4 regions of the Dyella jejuensis genome follow, and region 2 is predicted to be linked to each of the others. Evidence: predicted binding sites of a transcription regulator. Region 2 holds the regulator's gene; each other region holds the start of a gene.

Region 1 (7,458 bases), on a different contig from region 2:
TGCCGTGCGTGGTCGACCTGGCCGCGATGCGCGATGCGGTAGTGAAACTGGGCGGCGACGCCAAGCAGATCAATCCGCTGGCGCCAGCCGAACTGGTTATCGACCATTCGGTGCAAGTGGACGTCTACGGTTCCGCATCGGCGCTCGAAAAGAATGTCGAGATTGAATTCGAACGCAACCAGGAACGCTATTCCTTCCTGCGCTGGGGACAGAAAGCCTTCAATAACTTCAAGGTAGTGCCGCCACGCACCGGCATCGTGCACCAGGTGAACCTGGAACATCTCGCCCGCGTGGTATTTGCCGGCGAAAAAGAGGGTGCGCAGTGGTTGTATCCGGATACCGTGTTCGGCACCGACTCGCACACCACCATGATCAACGGGATTGGCGTGCTGGGCTGGGGCGTGGGCGGTATCGAGGCGGAAGCGGCGATGCTGGGACAGCCATCCTCGATGCTGATTCCGCAGGTAGTGGGCTTCAAGCTCATCGGCAAGCTGTCCGAAGGCGTCACCGCCACCGACCTGGTGCTTACTGTTACCCAGGTGCTGCGCAAGCTCGGCGTAGTGGGCAAGTTCGTCGAATTCTTCGGCGATGGCCTCAAGCACCTGCCGTTGGCCGATCGCGCCACCATCGGCAACATGGCGCCGGAATATGGTGCGACCTGCGGCATTTTCCCGATCGACCAGGAGGCACTCAATTACCTGCATCTTTCCGGCCGCAGCGATGAGCAGATCAAGCTGGTCGAAGCCTATGCAAAGGCACAGGGCCTGTGGCACGACGAACATACGCAGCATGCGCATTTCACCTCTACGCTGGAACTCGATCTTGCCGACGTGAGGCCATCGTTGGCCGGCCCCAAGCGTCCGCAGGACCGGGTACTGCTGCAAGACGTGAAAAAGAGTTTTCATGACAGCCTGGGCGCGCTCACCGTCAACCGCAAGAACGGCAGCGAAGCACGTTTCGCCAGTGAAGGCGGCGGCACTGCCGTGGGCCATGACACCAGCACGCTGGGCAAGGGCCAGCATGTGTCGATGCATGGCGAGAACTTTCATTTGCAGGACGGCGCGGTGGTCATCGCCGCGATCACATCGTGCACCAACACCTCCAATCCGGCGGTGATGCTGGGCGCGGGCCTGCTTGCCAGGAAAGCAGCGGCGAAAGGACTGAAGGCCAAACCATGGGTGAAAACCTCCATCGGCCCCGGCTCGCTGGTGGTCACCGACTACCTCGAAAAGACCGGTCTGCTGAAGGAATTGGAAAAGCTCGGTTTCTACATTGTCGGCTACGGCTGCACCACCTGCATCGGCAATTCCGGTCCGTTGCCGCAGGAAATCAGCAAAGCGATCAGCGACGGCGACCTCGCCGTGGCCTCCGTGCTGTCCGGCAATCGCAACTTCGAAGGTCGCGTGCATCCCGAAGTGAAAATGAATTACCTCGCTTCCCCGCCGCTGGTGGTGGCCTATGCCCTGGCCGGCTCGCTGGACGTCGACCTTGCCAAGGATCCGATCGGCACCGGCAGCGACGGCAAACCGGTGTACCTGAAGGATATCTGGCCGAGCAACCAGGAAATCTCCGATGTGATTGCCGGTGCCATCAGCCCGGCCATGTTCGAGAAAAACTACGCCGATGTGTTCAAGGGGGACAGCCGCTGGAACCACATCGCTTCGCCGGACGGTTCGGTCTATGCGTGGAGCGATTCCACCTACATCAAGAATCCGCCCTACTTCGACGGCATGACCATGGAGACGGGCAAGATCGAGGATATCCATGGCGCCCGCGCCCTGGGCGTCTTCGGCGACTCGATCACCACCGACCATATCTCGCCAGCCGGTTCGATCAAGAAGGACAGTCCCGCCGGGCGTTTCCTGGTTTCCAAGGGCGTGGAACCGAAGGATTTCAATTCCTACGGCTCACGCCGCGGCAATGACGACGTGATGGTGCGTGGCACTTTCGCCAACATCCGTATCAAGAACCTGATGCTGGATGGCGTGGAAGGCGGCTATACGCTGTACGTGCCGGGCGGCGAACAGATGGCCATTTACGATGCGGCCATGAAGTACAAGGCGGACAAGACGCCGCTGATCGTGCTCGCCGGCAAGGAATACGGCACCGGCTCCTCGCGCGACTGGGCGGCCAAGGGCACTTTGCTGCTCGGAGTGAAGGCGGTGATTGCCGAAAGCTTCGAGCGCATCCATCGCTCCAATCTGGTCGGCATGGGCGTGCTGCCATTGCAGTTCAAGGATGGCGAGAACGCGCAGTCGCTAGGCCTCACCGGCAAGGAAACCTTCGAAATCGTCGGCCTCAAGGACGGCGAATCGAAGGAAGCCAAGGTGATTGCCAAGAGCGACAAGGGCGAGAAGACTTTCACGGTAAAAGTGCTGCTGCTGACGCCCAAGGAACGCGAGTTCTTCCGCCACGGCGGCATCCTGCAATACGTGCTGCGCCAGTTGGCCAGGAAGAAAGCGGCCTGACGCTCTCTCGATACCGCCGCAAGTAAGCGCCGCCGCCGTGCGGCGCTTACTTCCGCAGTGCGCGGCGCCCTGGCAACCGCCAGGCCTGCGCCAAACACCGCCGCCTGACAGCCGCGGCGCCAACGCGGGCTACGCCAACAGTGCGAACAGACCTCAGAACTGCCGCACCCAGGTCGCCTCATAACATCGCCAATCGCGCCCCTCCCGGCGCCAGGCTGTTTCTACCTTGTACACGTCCCATTGCGCAGGCAGCCATGTGCCGCCACGGGCCAAGGTGACGGTGAAGTCCGCCACATACCGTTCGCCGCGCGGCAGGACGTCTATCGTTCCAACTGCCGCATGCAAGGTTTCGCCGCGCAATTTGGCCACCCGCAACAAATTGCCGAGGTCTTCGCGACTCATTACGCCATGGTTGCCGTCAAAATCCGAGGTGAGCGGGTCCACCACTGCCGATGCATCGCCCTTTGCGGTGGCTTGCACGGCCATCTCGATAGCCTGCCGGATCTGCGCTTCGTCCGGCGCGCGGCGGCATCCGGTGGCGCCAAGCAACAGCACCAGCAGGCAAAAAAATCCAGCTCGTCGCACCTTCTTTGGCATACCTGGACCTCGCTGCAACGCGGCTTGCCGCTATACGCTGGCGTATGCTCCAATGCCTCGCCCGCATGATGCCCGATACATGTCATCGCCACCATCGGCATTCACTACTGGAGCTTGGGATCGAACATGAGCAATCTGCATCCGTGGCTGAGTCATTATCCGGATGGCGTACCCGCAGAGATCGACATCAACCAGTACACGTCGGTGGTCGCCGTGCTGGAAGAGGCATTTGAACGCTATCGCCAGCGCATCGCTTTTTCCAATTTTGGCCAGAGCCTGAGTTATGGCGACATCGATACGCTGAGCGGCAAATTCGCCGCCTATCTCACCGGGGAGCTCAAGCTTTCCAAGGGCGATCGCATCGCGATCATGCTGCCCAATGTGTTGCAGTATCCCATCGCCCTGTTCGGGGCCCTGCGCGCCGGCTTGGTGGTGGTCAATACCAACCCGATGTACACCGCGCGCGAACTCAAGCATCAATTGGTCGATGCCGATGCGCAGGCCATCGTGGTGCTCGACAATTTCGCGTCGACCCTGCAGCAGGTGGTCGCCGAGACAAGTGTCAAACACATCATCACCACCGGCATCGGCGACCTGCTGGGCGCCAAGGGCGCGTTGATCAATTTCGCGCTCAAGCATGTCAAGAAGATGGTGCCGCCCTATCAATTGCCGCACGCGGTACGTTTCAAGAGCGCACTTGCCGCAGGCACGAACTACGCGCTGCCGAAGCCAACAGTTACACATGGCGATATCGCGTTCCTGCAATACACCGGCGGCACCACCGGGGTGGCCAAAGGTGCCATGCTCACGCATGCCAACATGATCGCAAATATGTTGCAGGCCGGCGCCTGGTTCGGTGCAAAGATCAAGCCGGGCGAGGAAACCATCATTACGGCCTTGCCGCTGTATCATATCTTCGCGCTAACTTGTAATTGCTTCATCTTCCTGCGCTTTGGCGGCCGTAGCATCCTGATCACCAATCCACGCGATATGGCGGGTTTCGTGAAGGAGCTTGGCAAAATCCGTTTTACCGCGATCACTGGCGTCAACACCTTGTTCAATGGCCTGTTGAACACGCCGGGTTTCGACCAGGTCGATTTTTCCAGCTTGCGCATGAGCTTCGGTGGCGGCATGGCCGTGCAGCGCGCGGTAGCGGAGAAGTGGGAGAAAGTCACCGGCTGTGCGCTGATCGAAGGTTATGGCATGACCGAAAGCTCGCCGGTCGCAACCATCAATCCGCTGGTGGACGGCGCGCATTTCAGCGGTTCGATCGGCCTGCCCATTCCTTCCACGGCCATCAGCATCCAGGACGAGGACGGCAGGCAGCTCGGCATCGGCGAAGTCGGGGAAATCTGTATCCAGGGTCCGCAGGTCATGAAGGGCTATTGGAATCAGCCGGGCGAAACCGACAAGGTGCTCAGCAGCGATGGCTGGCTGCGTACCGGCGATATCGGCCGCATGGACGATGCAGGCTTTGTCTATATCGTCGACCGCAAGAAGGACATGATCCTGGTGTCCGGCTTCAACGTGTATCCCAACGAGATCGAGGACACGGTGATGAAACATCCGGGCGTCGCCGAAGTGGCGGCGGTCGGCGTGCCCGACGAACATTCCGGCGAGGTGGTCAAGCTGTTCGTGGTTCGCAAGGATCCGAACCTTACGGTGGAACAACTCAAAGAGTTCTGCCGGGAAAACCTCACCGGCTACAAACGGCCGAAGGTCATCGAATTCCGCGATGCACTACCCAAGAGCAATGTGGGCAAGATCCTGCGCCGTGAACTGCGGGACGAGAAGAAGCAAGCGGTTGCCGGCTGAAGAGAAAGATGAAACAGGGCGGCCTTGCTCCGCGCTTCTTACGGCCCGCCGTCGTGCCACATTTCCAGGATGTCGGCATAGCCACCCAGCAGGTTCCACAGCGGCACCTGCTTGTCTTCTGGGATGTGCGTATAGGCGAAGCCGATGTGCCGTTCCGAGACACGCGCCACTTTGGCTTCGAGGTGGATGTGCAGGTCCTGGCCAAAGATCATGTCCAATATCCAGCTTTCGCCGGCCTGGCCGCCCCATTCACGCGGACGGCGCAGCAGCACGCCGGTGGCGGAGATGTCGATCAGGTCGGTGGGGTAGGATTCGTTGCCATGGCTCATCAAGACCGTGGTCTTGATGCGCATGCGCGCAGGACGCAGATGCTCCTTGTCGGAACCGTCCGTGGCGTTGTCACCCATTGTCGTCATGCTTCTTAACTCCCTGCCCGCGCACCACGGCCTCACACCCGGATTGGCCTACGCAGCGAAACCCGCGCCCCATCGCCTTCCTCGGTACTAGCCGCCGGTATTGGCCCCGATATCCGCGTATGATGAAGCAAGCCGCATGCCACGGCCACCGCAACGTTTCATTCGTCGATCACGCCTGTTTTCAGCGATACCCGCGTCGACGGCAGACGCAGCGGGTCACATGCTGCCCCGGCACGCAATGGCGCGCATCGCCGCGTCCTGCCACCCTCTACGGCAGTTGAAGCACTCGCTGGACATGCCGCAGGACTGCAGCTAATCTGTAACCCGCGTGTGGAGCCATGCACGGATGGCCACCGGGAGCCCCGGTTGGAATGGCTTTCACCCGATGTACTCAGCCGACCTTACGAATCGCGGGCGACGCCAGCGGCGTCACGCATGGTTTCTGCCTGATCGTTTCCAGCACTACCCGACCCGGCATCCAGCGACCGCCTACCTGACCGAACCACGCCGCGTGGCTTCATCAGGTCCAGCAATCGCGGGAAAACCGCACGCCCGGCTGGGCATCGAGCAGATTGGCTTCATGGGAATGCCTGATTAATCGTGAGGCCTTCCGGGCATGAACCATTCTCCGGTCACGTAATGGGAGAAAGGTTCTGATCGTCAACAGAATGAACCGCCAGCTGATGCCGAGCGGTCCAACGATATGCATTGATGAGCACTGAGCCAACCGAGTCTCAGCCTATACAAGCAGCGCAAGATGCGTTCGCCGGGGTGCCCCAGCAGCAGGAAATGCCGCTGGCCATCGTGCGCGGCGAACCGATCCTGCAAATGCCGCAGGATTTGTACATCCCGCCGGATGCGCTGGAAGTCATCCTTGAGGCATTCGAGGGGCCGCTGGATCTGCTGCTGTATCTGATCCGTCGACAGAATCTCGACATTCTCGATATTCCGATTGCCGAAATTACCCGGCAATACATGGAATACATCGACATGATGCGCGATGTGATGCGCCTGGAGCTGGCCGCGGAGTACCTGCTCATGGCAGCCATCCTCGGCGAGATCAAGTCGCGGCTGTTGCTGCCACGTCCTCCCACGGAAGAGGGGCTGGAAGAGGATCCACGGGCTGAACTGGTCCGGCGCCTGCAGGAATACGAACGCTTCAAGAAGGCTGCCGAGGATATCGACGCCCTGCCCCGGCTGGAACGCGATACGGTCACCGTGCAGGCCGACGTGGGCGAACGCAACGTGATCAAGTTGCCGCCTCCGCTGGATCTGAAGGAAATGCTGCTGGCGCTCAAGGATGTGCTGCATCGGGCCGAACTATTCGGGCACCATGCGATCAAGCGCGAAGCGCTGAGTGTGCGCCAGCGCATGGGTGAATTGCTGAGCCGCCTTGACGGCGATCAGTTCCACCGTTTCGAAAGCCTGTTCGATGCCACCGAAGGCCGCCTTGGCGTCGTCGTTACCTTCCTGGCTATGCTGGAGCTGGCCAAGGAGTTCCTGATCAACATCGTGCAGGAAGAACCGCTGGCACCAATCTATGTGAAGGCCAATGCCAGTTCGGCGGAGGAAGAAGCAGAACTGGCGGCCGACGACGATGCATTCGAAGAAGAGCAACACGCCGCGTCCGGCGGCGAATAACCGGTCATCCGCAGCCGCAAGGCGCGCAACCTGTCATGGACACCTGATCCTAAGGCTATGCAGATCGAGCAACTCAAATCGATTATCGAGGCCGCGCTGCTGGCCGCCAGCCAACCGCTGAGCGTGACGCAACTGGGCGAGCTGTTTGCCGAGGAAGACGAAGTCGACCGGGCGCAGGTCGCCATGGCACTGGAAGCGCTGGCCGAGGATTGTGGCGGACGAGGCGTGGAACTGAAGGAAGTGGGTTCGGGCTTTCGCTATCAGGTTCGCCAGGAGGTACATCCCTGGGTATCGCGCATGTGGAGCGAGAAACCCAGCCGCTACTCGCGCGCGTTGCTGGAGACCCTGGCGCTGATCGCCTACCGGCAGCCGATCACACGTCCGGAAATCGAACAGATCCGTGGCGTGGTGGTGTCGTCCAACATCATCAAGACGCTGGAAGAACGTGAATGGATCCGGGTAGTCGGCCATCGTGACGTCCCGGGCAAGCCGGCCTTGTTCGGCACTACGCGGGGCTTCCT
Region 2 (7,458 bases):
CCTCTGGTACAGCGAGGGCGGACACGAAACCAAGGTTTTCCACGTGCACGATGGCCTCGGCCTGAAACTGCTGCAGGCGCATGGCGTGCAGGTAGCCATCGTCAGCGCGCGCATCAGCCACCCGGTGGCGCTGCGTGCGGAAGAACTGGATATCGCCCACGTCTACCAGGGCCAGGGCGACAAGCGCGAATGCCTGCGGCAAATACTTGAAGCGCTGAAGCTGCAACCCGAACAGGCCGCCTTCGTCGGCGACGACCTGCCCGACCTGCCCGCGATGAACCTCGCCGGACTTGCCATCGCGGTAGCCAATGCGCATCCGTGGGTAGCCGAGCAGGCTCATTGGCGCACGCGCCTGGGCGGCGGCCTGGGCGCGGTGCGCGAAGTATGCGATCTCATCCTGCACGCACAGGGCAAGAGCGCGGCCGAACAGGAGCGCTGGCGGTGAACGTGCGCCGATACCTGCGCGACAACCGCACCACCGTCGCCATCGTGCTGCTGGCCATTGCCGCGCCGGCGAGCTGGATGCTGCAACGCTGGGTCGTGGGCGCGCCCGCGGTCAGCGATTTCATCGGCCCGCCCATTTCCGACTACGTGCTCTACAACTCCAAGGTATGGAGCTACGACGTCACCGGGCTGCTGAGCTTCACCATGACCTCGCCGCGCATGGATCGCCGTGGCGGGGACGAATCGCTGTACATCAATGCGCCAGTGTTCGACATCACCGCCAAGAAACCCGGCGTGCCGGACTGGCATGGCAACGCACCCTACGGCTGGGTCAATAAGAGCGGCACGCTGATGCGACTGGATGGTTCGATGTACATGCAGCGGCCGGCCTACGTGCTCGCGGGGAAAGCAAATCCCGTGTCAACATTATGCACCTCCAATGTCACCGGCTGGCCGAAAGAGAACCGCATGGAAACCGCGGATCCGGCCACCATGACGCAGGGAGCAAGCGTAATGAACGGGGTCGGCATGCGTGCCAGTCTCAACGACAATCACCTGGAGCTGCTTCATGAAGTGCATGGCACGATCTATTCCAGCCAGAACAATGCTACGGCTAAGCCTATTGACTGCCGGGCTATTGCTCATGCAGCCGGCACTGGCCAGACAGGATGATCGCAACCAGCCGATCAACGTCGTGCATGCCGATCATATGGACGGCTACAACGCACCCAACTCCGTCACCACGCTAACAGGCAATGTCCTGATTACGCAGGGGACGATGAAGCTGACCGGACAGCTCGCAAAGATTTACACCGCGAAGGAAGACACATCCGTCGATCACATCACCGTGACCGCGACGCCGAAGAAGCAGCCGCATATCGAACAGATCGACGACAACGGCAACCTCATGACGGGCGATGCGGATCAGCTGTATTACGACAACGTCAACGGCGTCGCGATCCTCACCGGGCACGCGCACATCTGGCAGGCCACCAAGGGCGAGTCCTTTGGCGCCAAGCTCACCTACAACCAGAACACCGGTTACATCGTCGGCGAAAGCGGTAACGAAGGCCCGGTACATATGACGTTCCTGCCGAAGCAGAAACCGGTTACGCCCAAACACCCGGCGCCCGCGGGCAGTACACCCGCCAAACCCGGCGCTCCTGCCTCGAGCACGGCCAAGCCGGCTCCGGCCTCCACCGCACCGGCGCCTGCCAGCAGCGCGCCGACCAAGGGATAACCGCTACATGCTTTCCGCTGAAGGCCTGCAAAAAAGTTTCCGCGCGCGCCAGGTCGTGCGCGATTTCGCGTTCTCGATCCGCCAGGGCGAAGTGGTGGGCCTGCTCGGCCCCAACGGCGCCGGCAAAACCACCTGCTTCTACATGATCGTCGGCCTGATCGAGGCCGATGGCGGGGCGATCAAGCTCGACAAACAGGACATCACGGGCCTGCCCATGCATGCCCGCGCCAAGCTGGGCATCGGCTACCTGCCACAGGAGGCCTCGGTATTCCGGCGCCTCAGCGTGGCCGATAACATCATGGCCGTGCTGGAGCTGCGCGAAGGCCTCGACCAGCGCAAGCGCGACGCCGAGCTGGAGAGCCTGCTGGACGAACTGAAGATCTCGCACATCGCCGGGCAAAAAGGCATCAGCCTGTCCGGCGGCGAGCGCCGCCGCGTGGAGATCGCCCGCGCGTTGGCCGCGCAGCCGCGCTACATGTTGCTGGACGAACCGTTCGCCGGCGTCGACCCGATCTCGGTCGGCGAAATCCAGCGCATCGTGCGCCATCTCAAGGAACGCGGCATCGGCGTGCTGATCACCGACCATAACGTGCGCGAGACGCTGGGCATCTGCGACCGCGCCTACATCATGAACGAGGGCGAGGTGCTCTCGCGCGGTACCCCGGCGCATATCCTGGCCGACGAAAAGGTACGCGAGGTCTATCTGGGCCGCGAATTCCGCTTGTAATACTCCAACTAAATCGCTCGCACAAGCCGCAACATTGCGCCGTTTCACATCGCCATGCACAGGCGGCCATTCCGGCTCCGGCAGCTATGGCCGGTCTTCCGTTGAAGGGTTAGGATGATGCCAACGTCACCCCTTTGGCAGGCATGAAACCCGGACTTCAGTTCCGCCTTAATCAACAGCTGGCTCTCACGCCGCAATTGCAGCAAGCCATCCGGCTGCTGCAGTTGTCGCAGTTGGAGCTGGCCGCCGAGTTGCGCCAACTTGCCGAAAGCAATCCGTTGCTTGAATTTGCCGAAGATGCCGATGCCGAGCAGGACGAGGCCGAAGGCGAAAGCGAGTTCGACATCAAGGCTTCGGCGCCAGGCAGCGATACCTCATCCAGCAACGATAACGATGAAGTACCGGAATGGACCGAACCTGACATCCGTTCCGACGAACCGATCGATTTTTCTTCCGGCAACGGCAGCGGCAGCGGCTCGAACAACCACGACGATGAAGGCATGGAACCGCAGAACGCGGCGGCCGAATCGTTGCAGGAGCACCTGCTGTGGCAGCTCAACCTCACGCCGATGGAACCGCGCGCCAAGGCCATCGCCACGGTGCTGATCGACGCGCTGAATACGGATGGCTATCTGGCCGAAGGCATGGATGCCGTGCTCGCCGCGCTGCCGCCACACTTGAAAGCCACTGCCGAGGAAGTGGAGAGCGTGCGGCGCCGGCTGCAACACTTCGATCCTGCTGGCGTGGCCAGCATCGATCTTCCCGATTGCCTGCGCGCGCAGCTGGAACAGTTCGATCCCGCCACGCCATACCGCGACCTGGCCTTGCGCATCGTCGAGAGCGAACTGGAACTGCTTGCCCGCAACGACATGGCCAAGCTCGCGCGGCGGTTGCATGCCAGCGAGGACGAAACCGCCGGCGCGGCCATCCTGATTCGCAGCCTGGACCCGCGTCCGGGCGCGGCCATGGATACCACGCCGGTCGAGTACGTCGCCCCCGACGCCTATGCGCGCAAGGAAGGCACGCGCTGGCGGGTTGCCCTCAATCCCGACAGTCAGCCCAAGCTGAGCCTCAACCAGCATTACTGCAACCTGATCGCCCAGGCGCGCAGCGACGACGCCAGTTGGATGCGCGGGCAATTGCAGGAAGCGCGCTGGCTCATCAAGAGCCTGGAATCACGGGCCGAGACCTTGCTCAAGGTGGCGGAAGCCATCGTGCGTCGGCAAAGCGCCTTCCTCGACTATGGTCCGGAAGCGATGCAGCCGCTGGTGCTGCGCGAGGTAGCCGAGGAGGTGGGCATGCATGAGTCAACCATTTCACGTGTCACCACTCGCAAGTACATCCATACGCCGCGCGGAACATACGAACTGAAGTATTTCTTTTCCAGCGGCGTTTCCACCGAGGATGGCGGCAGTGCATCGGCCACCGCGATCCAGGCCATGCTACGCAAGCTGGTCGACCAGGAAGACCCGCGCAAGCCCCTGTCCGACCAGGCGCTCGCCGAAGCGTTGCACGGCAAGGGCATTCAGGTGGCGCGACGCACCGTCGCCAAGTACCGGGAAATCCTGCGCATCCCCAGTTCCAGTGAACGACAGCGCAACAGCTGAATCACGCCGGTACCGTTAAGGATGCTCTGATCAATGCTACGCAGGCGTCACCAGCTCTGTCTGTTCGCAGACCATAGGTTCGTCGGCGCACGCGGGGAGGGTACATGGATGTACCCGGCTTTGAGGAGCGAGGAAGGCAGACTGGCTGGCTGTCGAGACGACGGACCGCACGCGGGGAGAGTGCATGGATGCACTCGGCTTTAAGGAGCGAGGAAGGGATGCGGACAGACAGAGCTGGCCCCAACATGTTGAATTTAAAGCGATGGGGTGATGACCAGAAGGCTCGCAGAGTGCGCCGCGCGGCTTGGCAAGACGGCCAGTCTTCCCGGCGCCGCACAACACACTCTGCGAGCCTTCTGGACATCATGCCGCCTACGTAGCATTGATCAGAGCATCCTTAAGTCGGGAACTTGCGACTTAATGGAACGATCCCATCTCTGAGAGTAAGGTTTGGCTTCACGGTTTAGCTTCACGACGCAATGATCGTGTTCACGGCGATCGGCGCGTCGACCAACGCCGCCGCTGGCGGCCAGCTCTAGAAGGAGGCGCACCATGCAATTCCAACTCAGTGGTCAAAGGATCGATGTCACCCAGGCCCTGCGCGACCACGTCACGGCCAAGCTCGATCGATTGACCCGCCTCGACGACCGCATCGTCAGCCTGAACATCGTGCTTTCGATCAACAAACTGCAGCAGCGGGCCGAAGGAACCATCAGCGTGGCCGGCAACGCGCTGCACGCCGAAGCCACCGAGAGCGACATGTACGCCTCGATCGATATCCTGTTCGACAAACTCGTGAACCAGCTGCGTCGCTACCGTGAAAAGCTGTGTGACAAGCACCAGCGTGAAGTACGCGAGGTTCGCCAATACGTTTGATACCGCCGGCCCGCCCCTCCCGGGGCGGGCTTTTATCCTTCCAGCACCCGGCCACAACCCGCCGCATCGCCCAAACTGGCACAATGTTCCTGCCGCCGCCCCCGAACAGGCAGCCCTGCGGCGCAAAGGAACGTCCGTGGACCGGCTTACTGCACGACAACTCTTCGATGACATCCACGAGCGCATGGCCTTGCGCTGGATCGCAGGCGTGCGCGGTGAAGGGCGCGTGCTGGAATACGGCTCCACGCCGGCGCGCCGCCCATCGCTGGTGGGCTATCTCAACGTCATCTATCCGAACAAGATCCAGATCGTCGGCACCGAGGAACTGAGCTACCTCGACAGCCTCGACTCGCGCCAGCGCTGGGAAGTCATCCACAAGGCGGCCGCCACGCAGCCGGTTGCTTTCATCGTCACCAAAGACCAGACGATTCCCGCGGATCTGCGCGAAGTGGCGGAAGAAACCGACACCCCGCTGTGGATCAGCACCAAACGGGGCCACGAGTTGCTGACATGGATGCAATACCATCTCGCGCGTTCCATGGCACCGCGCGTCACCTTGCACGGCGTGCTGCTGGAAGTGTTCTCGATCGGCGTGCTTATCACCGGGGAAGCCGGCTCCGGCAAGAGCGAACTGGCGCTTGAACTGATCAGTCGCGGCCACCGGCTGGTGGCGGACGACGCGCCGGAGTTCACCCTGATCGCGCCCGATGTCATCGACGGCGCCTGCCCGGAACTGCTGCAGGACCTGCTGGAAGTACGTGGACTGGGCGTGCTCAACGTGCGTGAGATGTTCGGTCATACATCCGTAAAGCCATCCAAATACCTTCGCCTGGTCGTGCACCTCAAACCGTTGCGCGATGGCGAATACACCGATGGACTGACGCGCCTCACTGGCGACGTAGGCCATCGCGAGATTTTCGATGTCCAGGTACCGATGATCACCCTGCCCGTCGCACCCGGCCGCAACCTGGCCGTGCTGGTGGAGGCCGCCGTGCGCAGCCATATGCTCAAGAGCAAGGGCATCGACCCGGCCCAGAGCTTCATGGACCGCCAGGCCCACCAGATGCGTCGACTTCCGCCTTGGTAATCCTATGAGCCAATACGAAGGCCTTATCTCCAACGACGATCCGGATGCCATCCATCTGGTGGTGTTGACCGGCATGTCCGGCGGCGGCAAGACCGTTGCCCTGCGCGCATTGGAAGATCTGGAGTTCTACTGCGTAGACAACCTGCCCAGCGCCCTGCTGCCGCAGCTGGTCGAAGCGGCGACACGTGGCGACAGCCATCGCCGGCGCATCGCCGTCGGCGTGGACGTGCGCAATCGCGATGAAGATTTCCAGCACATGCCCCGGGTGCTATCGGCGCTTGCCGCCACCGTGCACGTACACCTGATCTTCCTCGACTGCAACGACGCGGTCCTGATCAAGCGCTATTCGGAAACCCGCCGCCGCCATCCTCTTGCGATACGTGGCATGTCGCTGGCCGACGCGATCGCCGAGGAACGTCGCCGGCTGCGGCCGTTGATGGCAATCGCCGAGCGCGTAATCGATTCCAGCGACTTGAATGTGCATCAACTTCGTCGCCTGATTGCCACCGGCTACGCGCAGACCACCGCCGGTCTGACCCTGATGTTTCAATCGTTCGCTTTTCGACGCGGACTGCCGCTGGATTCGGACTTCGTTTTCGACGCGCGCTGCCTGCCCAACCCGCATTGGGAACCCACGCTGCGCCCGTTGTCCGGCAAGGACGGCCCGGTACGCGAGTTTCTCGAACGGCAACCAGTGGTCGGGGAGTACTTCACCGATACCGCGCGCTGGCTGGACGCCTGGCTGCCGCGCTTCGAAGCGGACGACCGCAGCTATGTCACTATTTCCATCGGCTGTACCGGTGGCCGCCACCGTTCGGTCTATCTGGTCGAAAAACTTGCCGCGCACTATCGCACTGGCCGCGAAAGCGTCCTGACTTTCCATCGTGAACTTGAGTGAGTCCCATGCTGTCACTGACAAGCCCAATCAAAGCCGCCGTGTCATGACTGTTGGCGTGCTGTTGATGACCCACGAGTCGGTCGGGCAGGCGCTGGTGAAAGCCGCACGTCACGTGCTGCCGAAACTGCCGCTGCGGGTCGCCACCGTGGAAGTGCCCGCACGGTCCGATCCGGATGTGATGCGCACGCTGACCGCCAAGCATGCGCGCGAGCTGGATCACGGCGAGGGGGTGCTGGTGCTGGCCGACCTTTACGGCGCCACGCCCTGCAATATCGGCTTATCGCTCAGTACGGTGGGCGTGAGGCTGCGTTGCGTTTCGGGATTGAACTTGCCCATGTTGCTGCGCGTACTCAATTACGCCGACAAGCCGCTGGATGAACTTGCGGAAATCGCGGCCAGCGGCGGCCGCGGAGGAATCTTCATAGACCATGCTTGAAAAAGAACTCGTCGTCTCCAACAAACTTGGCTTGCATGCCCGCGCATCGGCAAAACTGGTGCAGCTCGTGCAAGGTTTCAAATCCACCGTGTGGCTGGTCAGCAAAGGTCGCGAAGTGAATGCGCAAAGCATCATGGGCGTCA
Region 3 (7,458 bases), on a different contig from region 2:
CAGCGGCGGCACCGCGCCGTACACGTATTCGATGAGCGGCCAGGCGATTCCGGGGCTCTCCTTCGATAGCGGCACGAACACGTTGTCCGGCATGCCGACCCAACCGGGCACCTATAACTTCAGCATTACCGCGACCGACAAGAGTACCGGCACTGGCGCGCCCTATTCGGCCACGCAAAATTACACGCTTACTGTCAGCACGCCCTCCATTACGATCACGCCAGCGAGCTTGCCGAACGGTACGGTCGGAACGGCTTATAGCAGCACTGCACTCAGCGCGAGTGGCGGCGCCGGCCCGTATACGTATTCGTTGGGCTCGGGCAGCTTGCCGCCAAATTTGACGCTTGGCGCCAGTGGCATGATTAGCGGCACGCCGACAGCGGGCGGCAGTTTCAACATCACTGTGATCGCAACGGACAAGAACGGGCAGGCCGGCAGTCAGGCTTACACCCTGGTCATCGGCCAGCCGACGATCACGATTTCACCGGCCGCGGGTGCACTTGGCGCCGGTTATGCGCAGGCGTACAGCCAGACATTCAACGCCAGCGGCGGGACCGCCCCCTATACGTTTTCGATGTCCGGCGCCAGCATTCCAGGCCTCAGCTGGAACGCAGCAACGGCCACCTTGTCCGGCACACCGACACAACCGGGCAGCTACAGTTTCACCATCACGGCGGTCGACCACAGCACCGGCAGCGGCCCGTATACGCAAACGCAGAACTACACGCTGACGGTGGCTGCGGCGGCGATTTCAATCACGCCGGCCACGCTGCCGAACGGCTCGGTCGGAGTTGCTTATAGCAACACCACGCTTACGGCCAGTGGCGGCATCGCGCCGTACACCTACGCGCTGGCGGTAGGCAGCAGCCTGCCAGCGGGCATGACGCTCAGTTCCGGCGGCATGCTCAGCGGCACGCCCACCGCGAGCGGATCGTTCAACGTTACCGTGGTGGCGACCGATCACAACAACCTTACCGGCAACCAGACGTACAACGTATCGATCGGCGCGCCCACGATCACGTTGTCGCCGGCCACACTCACGGCGGCCACCGCGGAAACCGCGTATAGCCAGACGTTCACTGCTTCCGGCGGTACCCAGCCCTATCATTATCAAGTTACCAGCGGCGCGTTGCCGCCTGGGATGAGCTTGAACAGTAGCGGGGTACTGAGCGGCACGCCGACCGCGGCTGGAACGTTCACTATCTCCGTGCAGGCGACCGATAGCAGCACAGGTACTGGCGCACCCTTCTCCAAGACCGGCGCATACGCGGTGACGGTCGGTTCGCCCACGGTGAGCATCACGCCAAGCAGCTTGTCCGGCGCGCAAGTTGCCGCGGCCTATAGCCAGCAATTGACGGCAAGCGGCGGCAACGGCAGTTACAGCTTCAGCATCAGCGCCGGTGCCTTGCCGGCCGGCCTGACACTGAGCAGTTCCGGCCTGCTGTCCGGCACGCCGACGGCCGCGGGCAGTTTCAGCTTCACCGTCATGGCCAAGGACAGCCTGAATTTCTCGGGCTCGCAGTCCTACACGCTGGCCACCAGGCAGCCCCGGCCGGTGACCGTCAACGACACCGCCAGCACACCGGCGAACCAGGCGGTGACGATCAATGTGACCTCGGTGGATACCGGTCCGATTACCAGCGTGGCGATCGGTACGGCGCCGGCCCATGGCGCGGCATCGGTCAGCGGAATGGGCATCGTCTACACGCCGGCGCACGATTTCTTCGGCACCGATACGCTGACCTATACCGCTACCGGTCCCGGTGGTACGTCCGCGCCGGCTACGGTGACGGTCACGGTGACGCCACTGGCAGTGCCGACGATTGCCGCGCAGAACATCACCATGCTTGCCGGCAATACGGTGAGCATCAATCCGACTACCGGTGCGACAGGCGGTCCGTTCACGGCAGTCACCATCGTCAAGGCGCCGGGCTCCGGCACGGCAACGGTGGCGGCCAATGCGATCAACTACACCGCCGAAGCCACGGCCTCGGGGCAGGTGAGTTTCACCTACACGTTGTCCAATGCGTTCGGCGTATCCTCGCCAGCCACGGTGACGATCACGATCGATCCGAAGCCGATCGCGGTCTCGCAAAACCTCTCGTCCGTTGCCGGCCGGCCAGTGCAGGCCGTACTGACCAAGGGCGCGAGCGGCGGACCGTTTACGGCGGCCACGCTGGTATCGCTCTCGCCTGCCTCGGCAGGCAGCGCGCGCATTGTGCAGGCATCGGGTGGCTACCAGCTCGACTTCACGTCGTCGCCGACGTTCAGCGGCGCCGCCGTGGTCACCTTCACGCTGACCAACGCCTATGCGACCTCGACGCCGGGCACCATCACCATCGCGGTGACTGCGCGGCCGGATCCGTCGAAAGATCCGGAAGTGCTGGGGGTGCTCACCGCGCAGGCCGATGCGGCCCGTGAATTCGCCCAGGGCCAGATCGACAACTTCCAGCAACGCCTGGAAAGCCTGCATGGCGGCGCAGGCGGCGACGGCGGATTCCAGAATGGCCTCACTTTCATGTCCGGCGACAACATCAATCCCGATGGCCTTGCCACGCAATGGCCGTACAACGGCACGCAGAACACGGCGGCCAACCTGGATCGACGCTACATGGTGGCGCCGCAAACACCGGCCAATCCGGCATCCGCGTCGTCGTCCGTGCTACCCAACGGCTATACCGTGTGGACCGGCGGCGCGGTGAATTTCGGATCGCGCGATACCACGGCCACCGCCAACGGCTTCGACTTCACGACCTCGGGCGTCAGCGCGGGTATCGATCATCGCCTGTCCTCGTCCTTCGCGATGGGCGTCGGCGTGGGCTATGGCCACGACGATTCGGATATCGGCCACAACGGCAGCAGCAGCATTGCCGATAGCTATAACATCGCCTGGTACGGCAGCTTCAGTCCGAGCCCCTCGACCTTCGTCGACAGTTTGCTGGGCTACGAATGGCTGTCATTCGACGCGCGCCGCTATGTCACCGCCGATGGCAATACGGTCAGCGGCAGCCGTGACGGGCACCAGGTATTCGCCTCGATCTCCGCCGGCTACGAGTACCGCACCGATACCTTGCTGCTCTCGCCATACGGACGACTCGACGCTGCTTCCGCGCGGCTGGACGGCTATACCGAGCAAGGCGATGCGATCTACGCATTGAGCTACCAGAGCCAGCTGGTGAAAACCACCACGACCAGCCTGGGTATCCGCGCCAATTACCTGATCAAGGAAGACTACGGCACGGTCATGCCGCAACTGCGCGTGGAATACGAGCACGATTTCCAGGGTTCCAGCCAGGCCACCATGAGCTACGCCGACCTGTTGGCCGGACCGCTCTACCGTGCGCAAGTGGATCCGCTGACGCAGAACCACTTCCTGGTCGGCGTGGGCGTGAACTGGGAATTCCCCAACAACCTGATGCTGCGGCTGGAATACGTCAACCAGATCGACGCGGGTGACCAGAACGACCAATCGGTGTTGATCAACATCCAGAAGAAGTTCTAGGGATGCTGTCAGAAAAATCAAATGCGCGCGCGATGCCAGCCACCCCAGGCACTGCATGAAAGCGACGGCGGATACGTTGTTCCGCCGCAATGCCTGTCACGTCATCGGCGGCTGTCGGCGATGCGTCGCGCCGCTGGCTTGGGTGTTCCATCCTGGTTGAAAAGACCGAAACGATTCTCGCGATTGTCCGGATCGCTTCCATCGTCGATCAGGTCATACCACCAAACGCCACGCACGTACCTGCTTGCACGCGCCAGGGCCATGAACCTTGCCAGATAATCAATGGCCGACAGCGCATCGTTGCGAGCAAACGCTTCGAACCAATGCATATCGGAATTGGTAGCGCCGCCGGCGACCACGACGGCATCCGGATCCACCTCATGGATGGCAGCGGCAGCGACGCGCACCCGTTTGGCATAGTCCTCCACGCTGCCGACCGTGCGTGGCCTGGTGGTGGACCCGAAGCCAACTAAAAGACAGCGCGCCGCGAACAGGAAGTCGGCGTTGACCAAAAGAAGACCGCGATGGAGAACGCAAGCAATGAGTCGACTGTGGCTCGATGCGAATAGTCAGCTTGCGTGCGGCGATATGTTGCGTGGCGCTACTTTCTGATGCTTGCACAGAGCAGCTGCGCAAATGACAACGGGCGCCGCAGCGCCCGTTGTGTGATGACACGTCTTGCAACCGATCAGATCGCGTAATACATCTGGAACTCCAGCGGATGCGTGCTGGCGCGATAGCGCGTGACTTCCTGCATCTTCAGTTCGATGTACGCATCGATGAAGTCGTCGTTGAACACACCGCCGGCCTTGAGGAACTCGCGGTCCTTGTCCAGCGCATCCAGCGCGGCGTCGAGGCTCGAACATACCTGCGGAATGTTCTTCTCTTCTTCCGGCGGCAGGTCGTAAAGATCCTTGTCGGCCGGTGCGCCCGGATCGATCTTGTTGAGGATGCCATCCAGGCCGGCCATCATCAACGCGGTGAAGGTGAGGTAGCCCGACTGCATCGGATCGGGGAAGCGCACTTCGATGCGGCGCCCCTTCGGATTGGAGACGAACGGGATGCGGCAGCTCGCCGAGCGGTTGCGCGCCGAATAAGCCAGCATCACCGGCGCTTCGAAACCCGGCACCAGCCGCTTGTAGCTGTTGGTGGTCGAGTTGGCAAAGGCGTTGATGGCGCGCGCATGCTTGAAGATGCCGCCGATGTACCACAGCGCCGTCTGCGACAGGCCGCCGTACAGGTCGCCGGAGAACAGGTTCTTGCCGTCCTTGCTGAGCGACTGGTGCACGTGCATGCCGCTGCCGTTGTCGCCGACGATCGGCTTGGGCATGAAGGTGACGGTCTTGCCGTTCTGGTGCGCCACGTTGCGGATGACATACTTCATCGTCATCAGCTCATCGGCCTTCTGCACCAGCGTGTTGAACTTCACGCCGATCTCGCACTGGCCCGCATTCGCCACTTCGTGGTGATGCACTTCCACGACCTGGCCCAGCGACTCCAGCACTTTGCACATGTCCGCGCGCAGGTCGCCGAGCGAATCGACCGGGCTCACCGGAAAATAGCCACCCTTCACGCCTGGGCGATGACCGCTGTTGCCTTCGTCGTACTTGAAGCGCGAGCTCCAGGCGGCTTCCTGCGATTCGATTTCGTAGAACACGCGGCCCATGTCGTTCTGCCAGCGCACGGAATCGAAGATGAAGAATTCCGGCTCCGGACCGAAGAAGGCGGTATCGGCGATGCCGGTGGACTTGAGGTAGGCCTCGGCGCGCTTGGCGATCGAGCGCGGGTCGCGGCCATAGGCCTGCATGGTGCTCGGCTCCAGCACGTCGCAATGCAGTACCAGTTGGGTGTGGCCGCTGAACGGATCGAGGTAGGCGGTCTCCGGATCGGGCAGCAGCACCATGTCCGACTCGTTGATGCCCTTCCAGCCAGAAATCGACGAACCGTCGAACATCTTGCCGTCCTCGAAGGTCGACTCGTCGATGGCGTGGGCGGGGAACGTCACGTGGTGGTGCTTGCCGAGCATGTCGGCGAAACGCAGGTCGACGAACTCGACCTCATGCTCCTGGATCAGGTCGAGAACTTTCTTGGCGGACATGTGGAACCTCAGATCGTGGAAGGGGATCGCGCGTGCACTGTAGCAAGGGGCGTACCAGGCTTGGAATGTCTTTTTTTTCAGGCAATTAAGTAAAGAGGCGCGGGCGGACACAACACGAACTGCCCGCTTGTGGGGAATGGGTTGCACCAATATTGTGCTTGACGTGCGTCCCATCCCGTTGGCGCAGCTCGGTCGAGGCGGACCAGGTCAGAGCGCCAGCCGCTTTCCGGTAGCACCCGCCAGCCCATCGGTCGAGGCCGATTTGGACGGCAGCGGCGGCACAACCTGCCAGGCAGCCTCTAAGCTATGCGGCTTCTTTTGCCTCATCCGGCGCCGTTCCTGCGCGCCATCGCTGCATCCCATGGAGTTTCGCCTGCCATGCGCGACCTGATCCACGTCATCCTGCTCGGCATCATCGAAGGCGTCACCGAGTTCCTGCCCGTCTCCAGCACCGGCCACCTGCTGATCGCGGAAGACTTCGGGCTGGGCGCACGTTCGGATCTCTTCAATATCGGCATCCAGGCCGGCGCGATCCTGGCGATCACGTTGATCTACCGCAAGCACATCTGGCAATTGCTCACGCAATGGCGGAACCCGGCCAATCGCGCTTACCTGTGCAAACTGGCCGTGGCGTTCCTGATCACCTGCGTGCTTGGCCTGATGGTCACCCACTACGGTTTCAAATTACCGGAGACGGTGACACCGATTGCCTGGGCATTGATGATCGGCGGCTGCTGGATGCTGGGCGCGGAGGCGATCGCCGCCCGCCAGGCCGATCGCAAGGACGTCACCTGGCGGGTGGCGATCCTGGTGGGCATCGCGCAGTTGGTGGCGGGCGTGTTTCCGGGTACCTCGCGTTCGGGCGCCACTATTTTCACGGCGATGCTGGCCGGGACCAGCAACCGGCCGGCCGCTACCGAGTTTTCATTCCTGGTCGGCATTCCGACCATGTATGCCGCCACCGGCTATGAGTGGCTCAAAGTGCTCAAGCGCGGCGACACGGCGCATGAGGATTGGACGGCTCTGGCGATCGGCTTCCTGGTGTCGTTGATCGTGGCGTTCGTCGTGGTGAAATGGCTGCTCGGCTACATTCGCACGCATCGTTTCACGTGGTTCGCGCTGTATCGCATCGCATTCGGCGCCGCGCTGCTGTGGTTGATTCCGGCGGGTGCTTGAAAGTCGCGCGGCGCGTGCGATGCCTTACTGAGCCAGCGACATCGATTTTTCCTGAGCCGGCGGGCGAAGGGCGTCGACCACGGGCGCCAGCGGGCAGACCGATTCGAATGGGCGCTCGAACAGCTCACGCGCCCATTCGATGAAAGCCTGCACGCGCGCCGACAGGTGTTTTTTCTGGGGATATACGATCCACACGCTCTTACCGGTGGAGAGCGTATCGGTCATGATCGGCTCCAGTTTGCCCAGGTCCAGCATGCAGGCTGCCAGCACATGCGGCGCCTGGATGATGCCCAGGCCCGCCACCGCCGCCTGGATCACCGACTCGCCATCGTTGATCAGCATATGCGCCTGGATATCCACCTCCAGCCGGCCGTTCGGTGTGTCGAACTGCCATTGGCGCGGGCGGCCATTCGGGTAGACGTAGTTGATGCAGCGATGGTTTTTCAGGTCATCGATGCTGGCCGGATGGCCATGCCGCCGCAAATAGTCCGGCGAGGCCAGCAGTACGTTGCGGAAATAACCGATCTTGCGCGCGATCAGGCTGGAATCTTCCAGTTCGCCCATGCGGATGGCGCAATCCACCCCTTCCTCGTTCAAGTCATAGGGGTAATCGCACATCATCAATTCCAGCCGGATGTCCGGATAGCGGCGCTCGAAATCCGATAGCTGGGGGATGATCGCG
Region 4 (7,458 bases), on a different contig from region 2:
GGAGCCGCCGTCGAGCGCATGCGCGGTGCCCGCGCCGTAGAGATGATTGATGGCCTCGACCACGCGGTTGGCGGTGACGTAGTCGGCGGTATTCAAGTTCAGTACCAGGTCGCCGCCACGCTCGAACGAGTTGGGCACCGTCCGTTCAACCGAAGCGCCGTTGGGAATGCGGCCGCTGGCCGAGATATTGATCTGCACGCTGGAACCGCTGCGGCCCGACGCACTGACGCCGCCGACGACCACGCTGCCCTGCGCTACCGCATAGACATTGCCGTCCGCGCCACGCAACGGCGTCATCAGCAGCTCGCCGCCGCGGATGCTCTTGGCATTGCCGATCGAGGCCACCGTCACGTCGATGCTCTGGCCCGGCTTGGCGAACGGCGGCAGCTCGGCGGTGATCGTCACCGCCGCCACGTCTTTCAACTGCGGCTGGATCCCGGTAGCCGGAATCGACACGCCGAACTGCTTGAGCATGTTCTCCAGGCTCTGCGTGGTGAACGGCGCCTGCGTGGTCTGGTCGCCGGTGCCGTCCAGGCCCACCACCAGGCCGTAACCGACCAGCTGATTGCTGCGCACGCCGGCGACTTGCACCAGGTCGCGGATCTTGTCGGCGTGGGCGGAGGGAGTGAAAACCAGTAGCGCGATCAGCACTGCAACGAGAGCTACTCCCCCTCCCCTGCGGGGAGAGCGCTGGGGTGAGGGGCTGCCCTTGCCAGAATGCCCACTAGGGTTGCGGATGTTGATGTTCATGTGTGTATGTCAGGTTGGGTTCTTTCGCGAGGTTGTCCCCTCACCCCAACCCTCTCCCCAGGGGAGAGGGAGAAGAGCGTCAGAACGGCATCCACTTGGAATTGAAGAACTTCGCCAGCCAGCCCTGCGTATTGGCCTGGTCCAGCGTGCCGCGGCCGGTGTAGGTAATGCGCGCGTCGGCCACGCGGGTGGAATCGACGGAGTTGTCCTGCTCGATATCTTCCGGACGCACGATGCCGGACAGACGGATCAGTTCCTGGCCCTGGTTGATGGTCAGCCACTTCTCGCCGCGCACCATCAGGTTGCCGTTGGAAAGGCGCTGCGCCACCGTGACGGTGAACTCGCCGGTGAGCTGGTTGCTCTGCGTGCTGCTGCCCGAACCATCGAAGCTGTTGGCCGTATTGAGCGCGGAATTGGCCGCGGCGCCGCCGCCCACGCTCAACGAATGGCCGAGGATTTCCGGCGCGCCGACATTCACCTTGTCGGTCTTGGCGGTAGTGGTTTCCGATTTCTTGCTCGCCTGCATCGCCTCGACCAGGTTGATGGTCAGGATGTCGCCGATGCGATGCGCGCGCGGATCGTTGAACAGCTCCAGGTTCTGCATGTCGTGGTAGATCGAACCGTCGGCCGGCGGCGGCGCGGTTTTCTCCACCGGCGCGGTGGCGGCCCATTCGGCGTCTTCCTGCTTCTGGCGCTGCTGCATGCCGGCGCAACCGGCGAGCGCCGCCACCAGCAGCGAAGCGGAAACCAGGCGTGCATACACGGAGGGATACGACATGACGGCGGTACTCAGGTCTTGTTGATGACGAACTGCAACATGTCGTCCACGGCACTGATCGACTTGGAATTCATCTCGTAGGTGCGTTGCGCCTCGATCATGTTGACCATCTCCGCCACCACGTTGGTGTTGGACGATTCCAGCGAGCCTTGCGCGAGCGATCCCATGCCGTTGATGCTCGGTTGCCCGGTCTGGGCCGTGCCGCTGGATTCGGTTTCCAGATAAAGGTTCTGTCCCATCGGTTCGAGGCCGGCGGGATTGACGAAGTTGGCCAGCTGCATCACGCCGATCTGCGTGGGCGTGGTGGAACCGTTGCTGGTGGCGCTCACCGTGCCATCGGTGCCGATGGTCACGCTGTTGATGTTGGCCGGCAGCGTGATCGACGGCACCAGCGGATAACCGTCGGCGGTCACCAGCTGGCCGGTGGAATCTTCGTGCAGCGAACCGTCGCGCGTGTAGGCAACGGTGCCATCGGGCAGGCTGACCTGGATGAAGCCGTTGCCCTGGATCGCCACGTCCAGCGAATTGCCGGTCTGCGTGACCGCGCCCTGGGTGAACAATTTTTCGCTGCCGACGACTTTCACGCCGGTGCCGAGCAACAGGCCCGACGGCGCCTCGGTCTGCTCGGTGGTCTGGCTGCCGGGCTGGCCTTCGTTCTGGTACATGAGGTCCTGGAACGACGCACGCGAGGCCTTGAAGCCGGTAGTGCTGGCGTTGGCCAGGTTGTTGGAGATCACGTCCATCTGCGTCTGTTGCGCATCAAGGCCGGTCTTGGCGATCCAGAGTGACGAGAACATGGGCTTATTCCGAATGAGTGAAGCGAAGCGTTGGCGCTTTTCCTCCGCTTCCCACTGGGAAGAGGAGCGAGGTGAAGGGCTGCGCTGGCGAATGGCCTTCTTCAAAAGCTGCTTCGCGTGAGTGCCGTGGCGAGGTTGTCCCCTCACCCCAGCCCTCTCCCCGGAGGGGAGAGGGCGTCGTGCGTGCTGCAAGAGAACGGGTCATGGCTCTATCTCTCAGCTCGTCTGCAACAGCTTGCTGCTGTCGTCCGCGTCGTCTTCGGCGGTCTTGATCGAACGCACCTGCATTTCGTATTGACGCGAGAGCGAAATCATTTTCACCAGCTCCGACGATGGATTGACGTTGCTGGCTTCCAGCGCGCCGGAGGTCACCGTGACCGTGGGATCGGCATCGGCGGTGCTGCCGTCGTTCATATGCATCAGGCCATCCGATCCTTCCGCCATCTGGGTCGGATCGGGATTGACCAATTTGAGCTGGCCCACTGCCGCGATGGTGTCGGGCCCCTGCCCCATCGGCACGGTGGAAATGGTGCCGTCCTTGCCGATGCTGATTTGCGAGCTGTCGGGAATGGTGATCGGACCGCCCGCGCCCATCACCGGATTGCCACGGCTGTCAGTCAGATTGCCGTCGGCATCCAGCTGCAGGTTGCCGGCGCGCGTGTACGCCTCGCTGCCGTCGGCGGCCTGCACGGCGATCCAGCCCGGTCCGTTCACCGCGACATCGAGCGAGCGGCCGGTATGCTGGATCGAACCTTGCGTATCGTCCTGCCCTTCGCCCTGCGCCACGGCATTGATGCGCGTGTTGGCGCCCGCGCCGAGCACCGGCACGCTTTGGAACGCGCTGAGCTCGCTCTTGAAGCCGACGGTGGATGCGTTGGCCAGGTTGTGGCTGACGGCATCCTGCGCACGCATGGTCTGCGTGGCGCCGGTCATCGCGATGTAGACGGAACGATCCATGGGTCAGTCCTGATGGCGTTGCTTAGCTGCGGTCAACCGCCTGGAACAGCGCCTGGTCCAGCGAGCTCACGGTGCCGAGCATCTGCGAGTTCGCCTGGTAGTTCTGCTGTGCCTGGATCATGTCGACCAGCTGCGCGGTGGTATCGGAGGTGTTGGACGTTTCCAGCTGGCCTTGTTCGATATCGCCATACTGGCCCGTGCTCGCCGAACCCAGCACCGCGGTGCCGGACGCCTGCGTCGCCACCCAGTTGTTGTTGCCGACTTGCTGCAAACCTTGCAGGTTGGCGAAGTTGGCGACCGCGATCTGGCCGAGCTGGGTGGTCTGGTTGTTGGAGTAGACCGCCGTGACGGTGCCGTCGGTGCCGATTTCCACGTTCTCCAGCACGCCGGCCTCGTAGCCGTTCTGGTTGATCGTGCCCGGCGCATACGCGGTGCCAAACTGGGTGGTGTTGCTCACGTTCACCGTCATCGGTGTCGGCAAGGTGGCGCCATTGGTCGGCTGCGTCGGCGTGAAGCTGAGATTGCCGTTGGCCGGCGAGGTCAGCGCGCCGGCGCTATTGAAGGTCAGCGCGGCGGTGCCGGCGCTGTTGCCGTCGATATAAAGATTGGCGTTCCAGGTGTTGTTGCCGGTCTTGACGTAATACACCGTGGCCGAGTGCGAACCGCCCTGCGAGTCGTAAACGGTCAGGGACGAGGCATTGTTGTAGCTGTTGGTGTCGGTGGGGCTGAACGTCGTGTCGACCGGCAGCGACGCGCCGGCCGGAAGATTGGAGCTGATGGATATGGTGCTGGTCGGCGTGGCCGCACTCTGCGCGGTATTCAACTGCAGGTTGGTGAGCGTGCTGGTGTTGAAGCCGCCGGCGGCATTGGGCGGATACACCTGCAGGTTGGCGCCCGAAGCGGTGACCACGTTGCCGTTCGCGTCTTCGTGGAACGAACCGTCGCGAGTGTATTGGTCGCCGCTGCCGCTATTGACGATGAAGAAACCATTGCCGCTGATCGCCATGTCCAGGCTGCCATTGGTGGTTTCCAGATCGCCTTGCGCGAACTGCTGCTGCACGTCGGTCAGATTGGCGCCGCTGCCGACCGCCACGGAACTGAGGTTGAGACCGGTCACGGCATAGACCTCGGCGAATTGCGCAGCCGAGCCCTTGAAGCCGACCGTACCCGCGTTGGCGATGTTGTTGGAGATAACGTTGAGATCGGCCTGGGCCGCGTTGATGCCACTAAGCGCCTGATTGAGAGCCATGCTGTATTCCTCTGAATGCTATGACGGTGGACGTTGCCTGCCGTCGTCAGTTGATCTGCGCAACCTGGCTCAGCGGCACGCCGCCGATGCCTGCCACTTGCAAATAGGTACCGGTGGTGGTGCCGCCGTAGCCAACGCCGGTGACCGAGCCGGACGCATACGTGGTCATCGCCGTGCTGCTGCCGCCGCTGTTGGCCGAGATGCTGTAGGTGCCGTTGGCCACCGTGTTGCCGTTGCTGTCGGTACCGTTCCAGCTGAACGGCGCCAGCCCGGTTTGCTGCGTGCCCAGGTCGATGGTGTTGACGGTGTTGCCGTTGCTGTCCTTGATGGTGACCACCACGTCGCCGGCCGTGGTGACATTCACGCCGCCGGTGGCGGCACTGCCGCTGTAATCGAGCGTGCTGGACGGCACCAGCACCTGCTTGCCGACCAGGTTGGAGGCGCTGAGCACCTGCGAGGTCTGCATGCCTGTGCTTAGATTGCTGCTCAAGGTCTGCAGGTTGGTGTCGATATCCTGAGTCGAGGACAACGTCGCGAACTGCGCCAGCTCGGACGCCATCTGCGAGTTGTCCATCGGCTGCGTTGGATCCTGGTCCTGCAACTGCGTGGTCAGCAGTTGCAAAAAGTCGGACTGGGTCATGGTCGAGCCGGTCGGCGTGTTGGTCACCGTGCTGCCGGTGAGGCTCAGGCCTGAGGTCGAATAACTGCTGGTACTGCCAATGACGGCGGACATGGAATGATTCCTTGGATCAGCTGCCCAGATCGATGGTCTTGATCATCAGCTGCTTGGTGGTATTCATCACTTCGACATTGTTCTGGTACGAACGGGACGCGGAAATCATGTTCACCAGTTCATCGATCGGATTGACGTTGCTGCCGTACACGTAACCGTTCGCGTCGGCCATCGGATTGCCGGGTTCGTAATGGGTTTCGACCGGTTGCTGGCTTTCGGTCACGCCCACCATGCGCACGCCGGCATTGCCTTCGCCTTCGCCCTGCGCACCGAATGCGGCATCGCTTTCCTGGGTGGGCGCGAACAGCAGCTCTTTCGCCTTGTAAGCCGAATCGGGGCTGTTGCTGACGCTGTCGGCGTTGGCCAGGTTGCTGGCGACGGTGTTGAGCCGCAGCGATTCGGCGGCCATGCCGGAGCCGGCGGTATCGAAGATCTTCATCAGCGACATCAGCTTTGTCCTCCGCCGTTGATGGCCAGGCGCAGGCTCTGGATCGCGCTATTGATGAAGCTGAGGCTGGCCTGGTAATGCACCATGTTGCTGGCGAACGAGGCTTGCTCCACCTGCGTATCGACGGTGTTGCCGTCCATGCTCGGTTGCAGCGGCACGCGGTATTTCAGCGAGTCGGTCGACTGCGTGGCCGGATCGAGCTGGCCGGCGCTGGGCGTGCTCAACGCCAGGGTCTGTGATTCGCCGCTGGCTTGTTGCAACGCCTGGTGAAAATCGATGTCGCGCGCCTGGTAGTTCGGCGTGTCGGCATTGGCGATATTGGAGGCGAGCACTTCGGAACGGCGCTGCCACAGACCCAGGGCCTGGCTGCTCAAACCGAAGACGTTGTCCAGAGTATTGCTCATGACGGATTCCCCGCAGCGATCACTGCTTGCAGGTCATCGAGCAAGTTGCATGCCACGCGCACGCGGCATGGCGCAAGCCGCATGGGACGGCCATTTTGCGGGTATCGGCCCCGGCGCGACGCGGAGCGGTGACGTTATATCGGCGCGGCGGGACGGATTTCCGACTGGTGTCCGGCCATCACGGCCATCCCCCAAGAGCGTGCGAAATTTTGGCGCACCTTAATGAAGGCACCCTTTTCGTGCATGGAAATGTGGCGCTGTCAATTTGTTGACGTCTCCCCGGTCATCAGTTCCAGCACGGTCTTGGCGAGCAGCTCCGGCTGGAACTTGGCGATGAAACGATCCGCGCCGACATCGCGCACCAGCGTCTCGTTGAAGACACCGCTGAGCGAACTGTGCAGCAACACTTTCAAGCCGCGCAGCCCTGGCGTATCGCGGATGGCGCGCGTCAACGCATAGCCATCCAGGCACGGCATCTCGATATCCGAAAGCACCAGCGCAACCTGTTCCTCGTCGCCGGCGGCCAGGCGCTGGAGCAGATCGAGCGCCTCCTGGCCGTCCTGCGCGATCAGGCATTCAATGCCCATCTGCCCCAGCAGATTGACGATGCGCTGGCGCGCCACGCTCGAATCGTCCACCACCATGACGCGGCGCGAGTTCACATGCCGCTGTTCGGCCTGCTGCTGGATGCGGTGGGAGATCTCGGCCGGCGCGCCGTCGATGCTGGCCAGCACGTGCTCCACATCGACCACCGCCATCAACTGGCCGTCGATCCGGCTCACCGCGCTGACCCGGCCACCGAAGCCGAGTGTGCTGGACGGCGCTTCGAGCGACTCGCCACGGCAATGCACGATGCGCTGGAAATCCGCCACCAGGAAACCCTGCATCGAGCGGCTGAATTCGGTAACCAGCAAGTGTGCCGTATCGACGCCTTCGAGCGGCGGATAGCCTAGCGCCGCGGCGAGGTCGATCACCGGAATGGTCTTGCCGCGATAATCGAAGCTGCCTGCCAGCAGTTCATGCATGCCTGGCAATTTTTCCAGCGGCGGCTTGCGCAATACCTCGCGCACCTTGAACACGTTCAGGCCAAACAGCTGCGTGTCGCCCAGGCGAAACAGCAACATCGCCACGCGGTTGTGACCGGCCAGCCGGGTGTGGTTCTCCACGCTGTCCAGCAGGGCTGCACCGCTCATGCTTGTTCCTCGTGCGTCATCGGCTTTCGTGAGGGCTTGGTGGGTGGTTATCGACCCGCCCGCCGCGAGCTTGAGCGGACACGCGCTCCCGCGCTGCCGATGCGGTCGTGGCATACCCCTTGCTTCCTCAACTTCCAGCGTTTCCCGCC

What was found. The regulator sigma-54, encoded in region 2, starts transcription at its own class of promoters, with help from an activator protein. The targets are predictions, from matches to a motif close to TGGCACGNGCNTTGC.
Region 1: ISP15_RS00740 (PilZ domain-containing protein) is a predicted target of sigma-54. The motif match lies at 5,424-5,438, and genes of this name have one in related genera.
Region 3: glnA (type I glutamate--ammonia ligase) is a predicted target of sigma-54. The motif match lies at 5,643-5,657, and genes of this name have one in related genera.
Region 4: flgB (flagellar basal body rod protein FlgB) is a predicted target of sigma-54. The motif match lies at 6,157-6,171, and genes of this name have one in related genera.

Annotation. Positions count from the first base shown of each region.
Region 1 covers NZ_JADIKJ010000001.1:187,986-195,443, forward strand. Annotated here, with positions in the region: gene acnA (aconitate hydratase AcnA) at 1-2,468, shown strand, start outside; gene ISP15_RS00730 (hypothetical protein) at 2,622-3,065, opposite strand; gene ISP15_RS00735 (long-chain-fatty-acid--CoA ligase) at 3,192-4,880, shown strand; gene ISP15_RS00740 (PilZ domain-containing protein) at 4,919-5,296, opposite strand; gene ISP15_RS00745 (segregation and condensation protein A) at 6,008-6,937, shown strand; gene scpB (SMC-Scp complex subunit ScpB) at 6,995-7,458, shown strand, end outside.
Region 2 covers NZ_JADIKJ010000015.1:81,010-88,467, forward strand. Annotated here, with positions in the region: gene ISP15_RS13575 (KdsC family phosphatase) at 1-445, shown strand, start outside; gene lptC (LPS export ABC transporter periplasmic protein LptC) at 442-1,116, shown strand; gene lptA (lipopolysaccharide transport periplasmic protein LptA) at 1,088-1,684, shown strand; gene lptB (LPS export ABC transporter ATP-binding protein) at 1,692-2,411, shown strand; gene ISP15_RS13595 (RNA polymerase factor sigma-54) at 2,555-4,018, shown strand; gene hpf (ribosome hibernation-promoting factor, HPF/YfiA family) at 4,571-4,894, shown strand; gene hprK (HPr(Ser) kinase/phosphatase) at 5,031-5,981, shown strand; gene rapZ (RNase adapter RapZ) at 5,986-6,879, shown strand; gene ISP15_RS13615 (PTS sugar transporter subunit IIA) at 6,923-7,315, shown strand; gene ISP15_RS13620 (HPr family phosphocarrier protein) at 7,308-7,458, shown strand, end outside.
Region 3 covers NZ_JADIKJ010000003.1:120,065-127,522, reverse strand. Annotated here, with positions in the region: gene ISP15_RS04520 (putative Ig domain-containing protein) at 1-3,502, shown strand, start outside; gene ISP15_RS04515 (hypothetical protein) at 3,604-4,014, opposite strand; gene glnA (type I glutamate--ammonia ligase) at 4,191-5,600, opposite strand; gene ISP15_RS04505 (undecaprenyl-diphosphate phosphatase) at 5,979-6,776, shown strand; gene ISP15_RS04500 (LysR family transcriptional regulator) at 6,801-7,458, opposite strand, start outside.
Region 4 covers NZ_JADIKJ010000004.1:16,942-24,399, reverse strand. Annotated here, with positions in the region: gene ISP15_RS05055 (flagellar basal body P-ring protein FlgI) at 1-750, opposite strand, end outside; gene flgH (flagellar basal body L-ring protein FlgH) at 830-1,528, opposite strand; gene flgG (flagellar basal-body rod protein FlgG) at 1,540-2,325, opposite strand; gene flgF (flagellar basal-body rod protein FlgF) at 2,542-3,282, opposite strand; gene flgE (flagellar hook protein FlgE) at 3,305-4,531, opposite strand; gene ISP15_RS05030 (flagellar hook assembly protein FlgD) at 4,578-5,264, opposite strand; gene flgC (flagellar basal body rod protein FlgC) at 5,281-5,712, opposite strand; gene flgB (flagellar basal body rod protein FlgB) at 5,712-6,116, opposite strand; gene ISP15_RS05015 (chemotaxis protein) at 6,377-7,309, opposite strand.